Regions from separate parts of the Streptomyces sp. NBC_00442 genome, predicted to be linked through region 2. Evidence: riboswitches for the same ligand, from Rfam matches in the RefSeq annotation. Region 2 holds a riboswitch; each other region holds the start of a gene.
The links. Region 2 has a riboswitch for cobalamin ahead of OG432_RS32470 (CbtB domain-containing protein). Riboswitches for the same ligand answer to the same signal wherever they lie in the genome.
Positions count from the first base shown of each region.

Region 1: another riboswitch for cobalamin. It lies ahead of OG432_RS21460 (ABC transporter substrate-binding protein); the one in region 2 lies ahead of OG432_RS32470 (CbtB domain-containing protein).
Region 3: another riboswitch for cobalamin. It lies ahead of OG432_RS09755 (ribonucleoside-diphosphate reductase subunit alpha); the one in region 2 lies ahead of OG432_RS32470 (CbtB domain-containing protein).

Region 1 is NZ_CP107918.1:4,811,345-4,814,613, forward strand. Features, by position in the region: gene OG432_RS21450 (amino acid permease) at 1-1,005, shown strand, start outside; gene OG432_RS21455 (M67 family metallopeptidase) at 1,118-1,540, shown strand; adenosylcobalamin (AdoCbl) riboswitch at 1,586-1,738, shown strand; gene OG432_RS21460 (ABC transporter substrate-binding protein) at 1,746-2,726, shown strand; gene OG432_RS21465 (FecCD family ABC transporter permease) at 2,723-3,269, shown strand, end outside.
Region 2 is NZ_CP107918.1:7,217,308-7,220,576, forward strand. Features, by position in the region: gene OG432_RS32460 ((2Fe-2S)-binding protein) at 1-32, opposite strand, end outside; gene OG432_RS32465 (CbtA family protein) at 29-895, opposite strand; gene OG432_RS32470 (CbtB domain-containing protein) at 923-1,129, opposite strand; cobalamin riboswitch at 1,179-1,318, opposite strand; gene metE (5-methyltetrahydropteroyltriglutamate--homocysteine S-methyltransferase) at 1,423-3,269, opposite strand, start outside.
Region 3 is NZ_CP107918.1:2,208,880-2,212,148, forward strand. Features, by position in the region: gene mctP (monocarboxylate uptake permease MctP) at 1-1,306, shown strand, start outside; cobalamin riboswitch at 1,363-1,485, shown strand; gene OG432_RS09755 (ribonucleoside-diphosphate reductase subunit alpha) at 1,611-3,269, shown strand, end outside.

The sequences.
Region 1 (3,269 bases), 2.4 Mb from region 2:
GCGCTGATCTTCACGCTCATCCTGTACGCCGTGAACCTCATCTCCGTGAAGCTCTTCGGTGAGCTGGAGTTCTGGTTCTCCATGGTCAAGGTCACCGCCATCGTCGGCATGATCCTGATCTGCGCCGGCATCCTGACCGTCGGCTTCTCGGACGCCGCGGACACCGCCACCGTCGCCAACCTCTGGAACGACCACGGGTTCTTCCCCAAGGGCATCGGCGGCACGCTGATGACGCTCCAGATCGTGATGTTCGCCTTCCTCGCCGTCGAACTGGTCGGCGTGACCGCGGGCGAGTCCAAGGACCCCGAGAAGACCCTGCCCAAGGCCATCAACACCGTGCCGTGGCGCATCGCCGTCTTCTACATCGGCGCCCTGATCATGATCCTCTCGGTCGTCCCGTGGCACGAGTTCCAGCCGGGCGTGAGCCCCTTCGTCGCCGCCTTCCAGAAGATGGGCCTCGGCATCGGCGCGGCGATCGTCAACTTCGTCGTCCTGACCGCGGCCCTGTCCTCCTGCAACTCGGGCATGTACTCCACCGGCCGCATGCTGCGCGACCTCGCGCTCAACGGCCAGGGCCCGAAGGTCTTCACCAAGCTCACCAGGAGCGGCACCCCGCTCGTCGGCACCTCGGTCTCCGCGGCGCTCATGCTGGTCGGCGTGTGGATCAACTATGTGGCGCCCGGCAAGGCCTTCGACTACGTGGTCTCCTTCGCCACCATCTCCGGCATGTGGGCCTGGATCATGATCCTGGTCTGCCAGATCCGCTACCGCGCCAAGTCCGACCGCGGCGAACTGCCGAAGTCCGGCTTCCGCGCCCCCGGCGCCCCGTACACCAGCTGGTTCGCGCTGCTCTTCATCGGCATGGTCATCGTGATGATGGGCATCGACAAGGACTCCCGCGTCTCGCTGTTCTGCGCGCCGTTGTGGGCCCTGATCCTTGGCGTCTCCTACCTGGTCCTGAAGGCCAAGAACCCCGAGAACAAGGCGTTCGCCAAGCGCAGCTGAGGCTCTTCGCCGCCCCTGTTCTTCAGCTCCTCTGACCTGCGTCTTCTCACCATGCGGGCCGTTCCGTATCGCACCTCGATACGGAACGGCCCGCATGCTTATTCTTGCCGACATGCTGACCATCACCCAGGCCCTGTACGACCAGCTCGTCGCGCACGCCCGCGCCGACCACCCCGACGAGGCGTGCGGTGTGGTCGCGGGCCCGGCCGGCACCGGCCGCCCCGAGCGCTTCATCCCGATGCTCAACGCGGCCCGCTCGCCCACGTTCTACGAGTTCGACTCGCAGGACCTCCTCAAGCTCTACCGCGACCTCGACGACCGCGACGAGGAGCCGGTGATCGTCTACCACTCCCACACCGCGACCGAGGCCTACCCCTCGCGCACCGACGTGACGTACGCCAACGAGCCCGGCGCGCACTACGTCCTGGTGTCGACGGCGGACACGGACGGGGCCGGGGAGTTCCAGTTCCGCTCGTACCGCATCGTGGACGGCGTGATCACGGAGGAAGATGTAAGGGTCGTAGAGGCGTACTGACGAATACGCGTACGGACGAATCCCGGGCATACTGGCCGTACGCACTTTCGATCATTGGGCGGCAGGGCCCAGGAAGCCGGTGTGAATCCGGCACGGTCCCGCCACTGTGACCCGCACCGAGCTCCTCGGTGCGGGAAGCCAGGAACTGGCCTGCCGCCTTCTCCCGTCGACAGGGGACGCGGAATCCCCTTGGAGGAGCCCGGCCATGCTCTGGCGCCGCGCGGCACTCGCCGCCGCCCTGCTGTTCCCGCTCGCCGCGTGCACGACGCGCGCGCAGCCCGAGGCCGCGGGCGGCTCCGCCCCCGGCTTCCCGTACACGGTCACCAACTGCGGCGTCACGACGACGTACACCGCGCCCCCGAAGCGGGCGGTGACGATGAACCAGCACGCCACGGAAGTGATGCTGGAGCTGGGCCTCGCCAAGTCCCTCGCCGCGACCGCCTACATGGACGACGAGGTCCTGCCGAGGTACGCGGCGGACTACCGCTCGGTCCCCGTCCTGGCCGCCGAGTACCCCTCGTACGAGAAGCTCCTCTCGGTGAACCCGGACTTCGTCTACGGCGGCTACGCCTCCGCGTTCGCGGCGAGCGAGGGCCGCGGACGCGAGGCCCTCGCCAAGAGCGGCATCACCTCCCGCCTCAACGTGGAGAACTGCCCGCACGGCGCGGCGACCACGATGGACGACGTGTACCGGGAGGTCCGCGAGGTCGGCCGGACCTTCGGGGTGGCCGACCGGGCCGAGTCGTGGGTGACGTCGGCCCAGGCCACCAACGCACGCACCCGCACGGCCCGCGAGGGCGCGGAGCCCGTCCCGGTGTTCGTCTACGACAGCGGCGACAAGACGGCGTTCACGGTCGGCGGCAAGGGCATCGGCAACGACATCGTGACGCGGGCGGGCGGCCGCAACGTCTTCGCGGACGACCTGAGCACGACGTCCTTCGGCGACGCGAGCTGGGAGAACGTGGTGGCCCGCGCCCCCGAGACCATCCTGATCCTCGACTACGGGGGCACGAGCGCGGAAGCCAAGAAGAAGCGCCTGCGCGACGACCCGGCCCTCGCGTCCGTCCCCGCCGTCAAGAACAACAGCTTCGCCGTCCTGCCCCTGTCCGACATGGTCACGGGCGTCCGGGCACCGGACGCGGTGACCAAGCTGGCGACGCAGCTGCGGGCGGGGACGGGGGAGTGACCCCGCGCACGCGCTACTCCCTCCTCCTCGCGGGCCTTGCCCTCGTGCTGCTGGCCGCGGCGACCGCCGGGCTCGCGCTCGGCTCGGTGCGGATACCGGCCGGCGACGTACTGGCCATCGTCACCGGCGCCGCCGAACCCGGCCCGTACCGCACGATCGTCCTGGAGGTCAGGGCGCCCCGCGTGGTGCTCGGCGCCGTCACCGGAGCCGGGCTCGCCGTCATCGGGACCGTCCTCCAGGCCCTGGTGCGCAATCCGCTCGCCGACCCCTTCCTGCTCGGCGTCTCCAGCGGCGCCTCCGCCGGGGCCGTCGCCGTGATCGTGCTCGGCGCGGGGGCCGGGGCGGCCACCACCATCGCCCTCCCGGCCGCCGCGTTCGCGGGGGCGCTGGCCGCGCTCCTCCTCGTGTACGCCCTGGCCGGACGCGCCGGATCCATGACGGGCGGCCGTCTCGTCCTCGCCGGGGTCGCCGTCTCCTACGTCCTGTCCGCGCTCACCAGCCTGATCCTCGTCACCTCCGCCCGCGCCGAACACGTACAGGAAG
Region 2 (3,269 bases):
ATCACCGCGCTCGTCGGAGGGACGGTCGTCATGCAGGGACGGGGGCCGGGCCCTGCGCGGGGACGTCGGAGGATTCCCGGCGGGTGCTGAGGAGCCGCTCGGCCAGGGGCCCGAAGAACAGGCCGATCGCGGCCCAGAGCAGGAGCTGGGCGGCGACGGAGAAGAAGCGGAAGGAGAACAGGACGTCGGCGGGGAAGCCGGGGTAGACGATCGCGCCCTTGGAGTCCTTGAGGGGCAGCGGCGTCTCGGTGGCCTGGTTGCCGAAGTTCTCCCTGTTGTAGGCCAGGTGACCCAGCGAGGGCAGCACCAGCATCACGATCCCGATCGCGACGACGAACGCGGCGCCGCCGATCAGCGTGGCGTTCCAGTTGCCGTAGCGGACCTGGAGCCGCTTTCCGAGCCAGACCGCCGCCACCAGGAAGGCGATGGAGCACACCACCATGATCAGGTAGAGGCCGCTGCGCTGTTGGATCGTCTCCTCGTGGCCGATCGCCGGCGGGTTGGCCGGGTACTTGAGGAACGGGACCAGATACATCGTGAGGAACCCGCCGCCGGCCACGAGCAGCGCGAGGGTGCGGGCGCGCAGCGCGCCGGACCGGCCCAGGCAGACCGTGTAGGCGACCGCGAACAGCGCGCCCATGGCCATGCCGAAGAAGATCATGCCGACGCCGATCCCGACGTTGGCCTGGATGGTGCGGCTGAACAGATCGGGGTCGGCGCTGTCGACGGGCAGACCGGCCGCCTTGTCCAGCGCGCTCTGCGCGGCGTCACGACCGCTCTCGTAGTCGATGGCCTTCGCGATCTGCGGCTCGGCGAAGATCCGTGCGAAGACGAATGCGAGCAGCCCTGCCACTGCGCCGGCGAGAACGCCGCGCAGTATCAGTTTCTTTTCCATGTCGAGTTGTCCGTACTTCCGTGTGGGTCAGTGGCAGGGGAAGCCGAGGAAGTGACGCCCGTCGTGGACGAACTCGTGGATGTGCATGTCGTTGCCGAACACCGAGACGGCGCCCTGGTCGACACCGATGAAGTAGTAGACCGCCAGCGCGATGATCGCGGTACCGACCAGCCACAGCACCGACTTCGAGACCGGCAGGACGATCGGCGTGGAAGCCGGACGGGGTGTGGACATGCTGCTCAAGGCGAAGCCCTCCTTCACGGGATCTTGCGTCCCTTTGAACCAATGGGGCGAAGCGATGGAAAGTGTCTGACTCGTCGGCCGCCCTCGCGGGCGGTCGGCTCACAGTGGCGCGACCGTGCTGGATTCTCACCAGCTTCCTTACCTCATCACTACACGTGGAGCATAGGGGCGCCCAACCGAACGGGTCAATGAAGCCGTCGCCACGTCTTGCGCCGCTCCGCGCAGCGCCCGACGGGTGCCGGCCGGGGCACAGGGCCGCCCCGGCCGGCACCGCCCGCGGCCGGTCAGGACGTGGGCGTCTCCAGTTCGCCGCGCACCGTGCGGGCGGCGGCCACCAGGTTCTCCAGGGAGGCACGGGTCTCGGGCCAGCCGCGGGTCTTGAGCCCGCAGTCCGGGTTGACCCACAGCCGCTCGGCGGGAATCGCCTCAAGTCCCGTGCGCAGCAGGGCGGCTGCCTCATCGGCGCTCGGGACACGGGGCGAGTGGATGTCGTACACGCCGGGGCCTGCCTCACGCGGATAGCCGTGCTCCGCGAGCTCACGGGCGACCTGCATGTGCGAGCGGGCGGCTTCGAGGCTGATGACATCGGCGTCGAGGTCGTCGATGGCCTGGACGATGTCGCCGAACTCGGCGTAGCACATGTGCGTGTGGATCTGGGTGTCCGGCCGGACCCCGGACGTACTGAGGCGGAACGCCTCGGTGGCCCAGGCCAGATAGGCGGGGTGGTCGGCGGAGCGCAGCGGCAGGGTCTCGCGGAGCGCGGGTTCGTCGACCTGGATCACCGAAGTGCCCGCCGCCTCAAGGTCGTCGACCTCGTCCCGCAGGGCGAGCGCGACCTGACGGGCTGTGTCGCCGAGCGGCTGGTCGTCGCGGACGAAGGACCAGGCGAGCATCGTGACGGGGCCCGTGAGCATGCCCTTGACCGGACGGTCGGTGAGGGACTGGGCGTAGGACGTCCAGCGGACCGTCATCGGCTCGGGGCGGGAGATGTCGCCGGCCAGGACCGGCGGGCGGACGTAGCGGGTGCCGTACGACTGGACCCAGCCGTGCTGGGTGGCGAGGTAGCCGGTGAGCTGCTCGGCGAAGTACTGCACCATGTCGTTGCGTTCGGGCTCGCCGTGCACGAGGACGTCGATGCCGGTCTTCTCCTGGAAGGAGATCACGTCACCGATCTCGGCCTTGATGCGCTCCTCGTAGCCGGCCGTGCCGATGCGTCCGGTCCGCAGGTCGGCGCGGGCCGTGCGCAGCTCCGTGGTCTGGGGGAACGAGCCGATGGTGGTGGTCGGCAGCAGGGGAAGGCCCAGGTGGGCGCGCTGGGCCGCGGCGCGTTCGGAGTACGGCTGGGAGCGGCGGGCGTCGGCGTCCGTCACGGCCTGGGAGCGGGCGCGTACCGCCGGGTCCCGCGTGATGGGCGAGGCCGCCCGGGACGCCAGGTCGGCGCGGTTCGCGGCGAGTTCGGCCGTGATGCTGTCGGTGCCCCGGGAGATTCCCCTGGCGAGGGTGACGATTTCGGCGGTCTTCTGCCGGGCGAAGGCGAGCCAGCGCAGGATCTGCGGCTCGATGTCCCGCTCTGCGGCGGCGTCGAGCGGGACGTGGAGCAGGGAGGACGACGCGGCGACGTCGACCCGGTCGGCGAGCCCGAGGAGGGTGCCGAGGGTGGACAGCGACTTCTGCAGGTCGTTGATCCAGATGTTGCGTCCGTCGACGACGCCGGCGACGAGCCGCTTGCCCGGAAGCCCGCCGACGGCGGCCAGGGCGTCCAGGTTGGCCGCGGCCGAGTCCGTGAAGTCGAGGGCGAGGCCTTCGACCGGCGCCTTGGCAAGCACCGGCAGGGCTTCACCGAGCTGGTCGAAGTAGGAGGCCACGAGCAGCTTGGGCCGGTCGGTGAGGGTGCCCAGTTCGCGGTAGGTCCGCTCGGCGGCGTTCAGCTCGGCGGGGGTGCGGTCCTGGACAAGGGCGGGCTCGTCGACCTGTACCCACTCGGCGCCGGCGGCGCGCAGGTCGGCGAGGACCTCGGCGTACACGGGCAGCAGCCGGTCTAGGAGGGTGAGCGGTTCGAAGTCGGCGGCGACGCCGGGAGCGGGCTTGGCGAGCAGGAGATACGTGACGGGACCGACAAGGACGGGCCGCG
Region 3 (3,269 bases), 5.0 Mb from region 2:
GCACAAGCACGGCTACGTGACCACATCGGACTTCGTCCGCGGCCGGTTCGGCTCCAAGGGTCTCTCCCTCGCGGTCGCGATCACCGGCATCCTCGCCACGATGCCGTACATCGCGCTCCAACTGGTCGGCATCCAGGCCGTGCTCGACGTCATGGGCGTGGGCGGCGAGTCGGGCAACTGGTTCGTCAAGGACCTTCCGCTGCTCATCGCGTTCGCGGTGCTCGCCGCGTACACGTACTCCTCGGGCCTGCGCGCGCCCGCTCTGATCGCGTTCGTGAAGGACGGCCTGATCTACCTCGTGATCGCGGTGGCGATCATCTACATCCCGATCAAGCTGGGCGGCTTCGACGCCATCTTCAGCGCCGCGCAGCACAAGTTCGCGACGCCGAACCCGAAGACCCACCAGCCGACCGGGGCGCTCGTGCCCGGCCACGCCGGTCAGTGGACCTACGCCACCCTCGCGCTCGGCTCGGCGCTCGCGCTCTTCATGTATCCGCACTCGATCACGGCGACGCTCTCCTCGCGCAGCCGCAACGTCATCCGCCGCAACACCACGATCCTGCCGCTGTACTCGCTGATGCTGGGTCTGCTGGCGCTGCTCGGGTTCATGGCGATCGCGGCGGGCGTCAAGGTGAGCAATGGCCAGCTGGCCATCCCGCAGCTCTTCGAGGACATGTTCCCCGACTGGTTCGCGGGCGTCGCCTTCGCGGCCATCGGCATCGGCGCGCTGGTTCCGGCGGCGATCATGTCCATCGCGGCCGCGAACCTTTTCACCCGCAACATCTACAAGGACTTCATCAAGCCGGACGCGACGCCGTCGCAGGAGGCCAAGGTCTCCAAGCTGGTCTCGCTCGTGGTGAAGGTCGGTGCGCTGGTCTTCGTCCTGACCATGGACAAGACGGTCGCCATCAACTTCCAGCTCCTGGGCGGCATCTGGATCCTGCAGACCTTCCCGGCCCTGGTCGGCGGCCTGTTCACCCGCTGGTTCCACCGCTGGGCGCTGCTGGCCGGCTGGGCGGTCGGCATGGTCTACGGCACGCTCGCCGCGTACGGAGTGGGCTCGCCCACCCAGAAGCACTTCGGCGGCTCCTCCAAGGAGATCCCGGGCATCGGTGAGATCGGCTACATCGGCCTCACGGCGTTCGTGATGAACGTGGTCGTCACCGTGGTCCTGACCTTCGTCCTGCGCGCGGTGAAGGCCCCCGACGGCGTCGACGAGACCTCCCCGGAGGACTACACGGCGGACGCGGGCGACCCGGGCGTCGTCACGGAACTGCCCCCGGCGACGGCGGGCACCGCGCACTGAGGTCCACTGAACGACACAACATGTGGGGGGTGCCTTATCAGGCACCCCCCACATGTATGCTCGTGCTCGCTGTCGCCGCAGGGGAATCCGGTGAGAATCCGGAACTGTCCCGCAACGGTATGACCTGTACCCCTTTGTACGGGCCGAGTCCGAAGACCTGCCGACGGCGCATCCGGCTCGACCGACCCGGGTGCCAGACGTCCGGGCCTCGCGGTTGGGCCGGTGGACGACGTGCCGAGGGCTGCCCCGACGCGCGCCGACGCCTCCCCCGCAGGCCCCGTGCCGAGCGAGGGAGTGCCCCCACGTGACCATCGCCCCAGCGGATCCCGCTTCAGCGATCACCGATGAACTCGCGGATGCCCCCGGGACCGCGCTGCTGCGGACCCTGACCGAGTTCACCGCCGACCTCCCGGACACCGACCCCGGCCGGGTCGCCGCCGCGGCGCTGCGGGGCCGCAACGCCCGCTCCGACGAGGCCGAGCTGCGCGAGCTGGCCACCGAGGCGGCCGCGGGGCTCATCTCCGAGGACCCGGCGTACTCCCGCCTCGCCGCCCGCCTGCTCACGGTCACCATCGCCGAAGAGGCCGCCACCCAGGGCGCGGTGTCGTTCTCCGGCTCGGTCGAGGTCGGCCACCGCGAGGGCCTGATCGCGGACCGGACCGTCGAGTTCGTCCGCGCGCACGCGAACCGTCTGAACGCCCTGGTGGACGCGGCGCTCGCCGACGGCGCCGACGACCGCTTCGGCTACTTCGGGCTGCGCACCCTCTACTCCCGCTATCTGCTGCGCCACCCGATCACCCGCAAGGTCGTCGAGACCCCCCAGCACTTCATGCTGCGCGTGGCGTCCGGCCTCGCCGAGGACGAGTCGGTCCGCGCCCTGGACGAAGTGGCCTCCCTGTACGGCCTGATGAGCCGCCTGGACTACCTGCCGTCCTCCCCCACGCTCTTCAACTCCGGCACCCGCCACCCCCAGATGTCGTCCTGCTACCTGCTCGACTCGCCGCTCGACGAGCTCGACTCCATCTACGACCGCTACCACCAGGTGGCGCGCCTGTCGAAGCACGCCGGCGGCATCGGGCTCTCGTACTCCCGCATCCGCGGCCGCGGTTCGCTGATCCGGGGCACCAACGGCCACTCCAACGGCATCGTCCCGTTCCTCAAGACCCTCGACGCCTCGGTCGCCGCGGTCAACCAGGGCGGCCGGCGCAAGGGCGCGGCGGCGGTGTACCTGGAGACCTGGCACTCCGACATCGAGGAGTTCCTGGAGCTGCGCGACAACACCGGCGAGGACCAGCGCCGTACGCACAACCTGAACCTCGCACACTGGATCCCCGACGAGTTCATGCGCCGTGTCGACGCCGACTCCTCTTGGTCGCTGTTCTCGCCGGCCGACGTGCCCGAGCTCGTCGACCTGTGGGGCGAGGAGTTCGACGCCGCCTACCGCAAGGCCGAGGCCGCCGGGCTCGCCCAGAAGACCATGCCCGCGCGTGAGCTGTACGGCCGCATGATGCGCACCCTCGCGCAGACCGGCCAGGGCTGGATGACGTTCAAGGACGCCTCCAACCGCACCGCCAACCAGACGGCGGAGCCCGGCCACACGGTCCACTCCTCCAACCTGTGCACCGAGATCCTGGAGGTGACGGACGACGGCGAGACGGCCGTGTGCAACCTCGGCTCGGTCAACCTCGGCGCGTTCGTCGTCGGCGACGGCATCGACTGGGAGCGGCTCGACGAGACCGTCCGCACCGCCGTGACGTTCCTCGACCGCGTCGTCGACATCAACTTCTACCCGACCGAGCAGGCCGGCCGCTCCAACGCCCGGTGGCGCCCGGTGGGCCTGGGCGCGATGGGCCTCCAGGACGTCTTCTTCAAACTGCGCCTGCCCTTCGACTCCCCCGAGGCGAAGGCCCTGTCCACCCGCCTCTCCGAGCGGATCATGCTGACCGCGTACGAGGCTTCCACC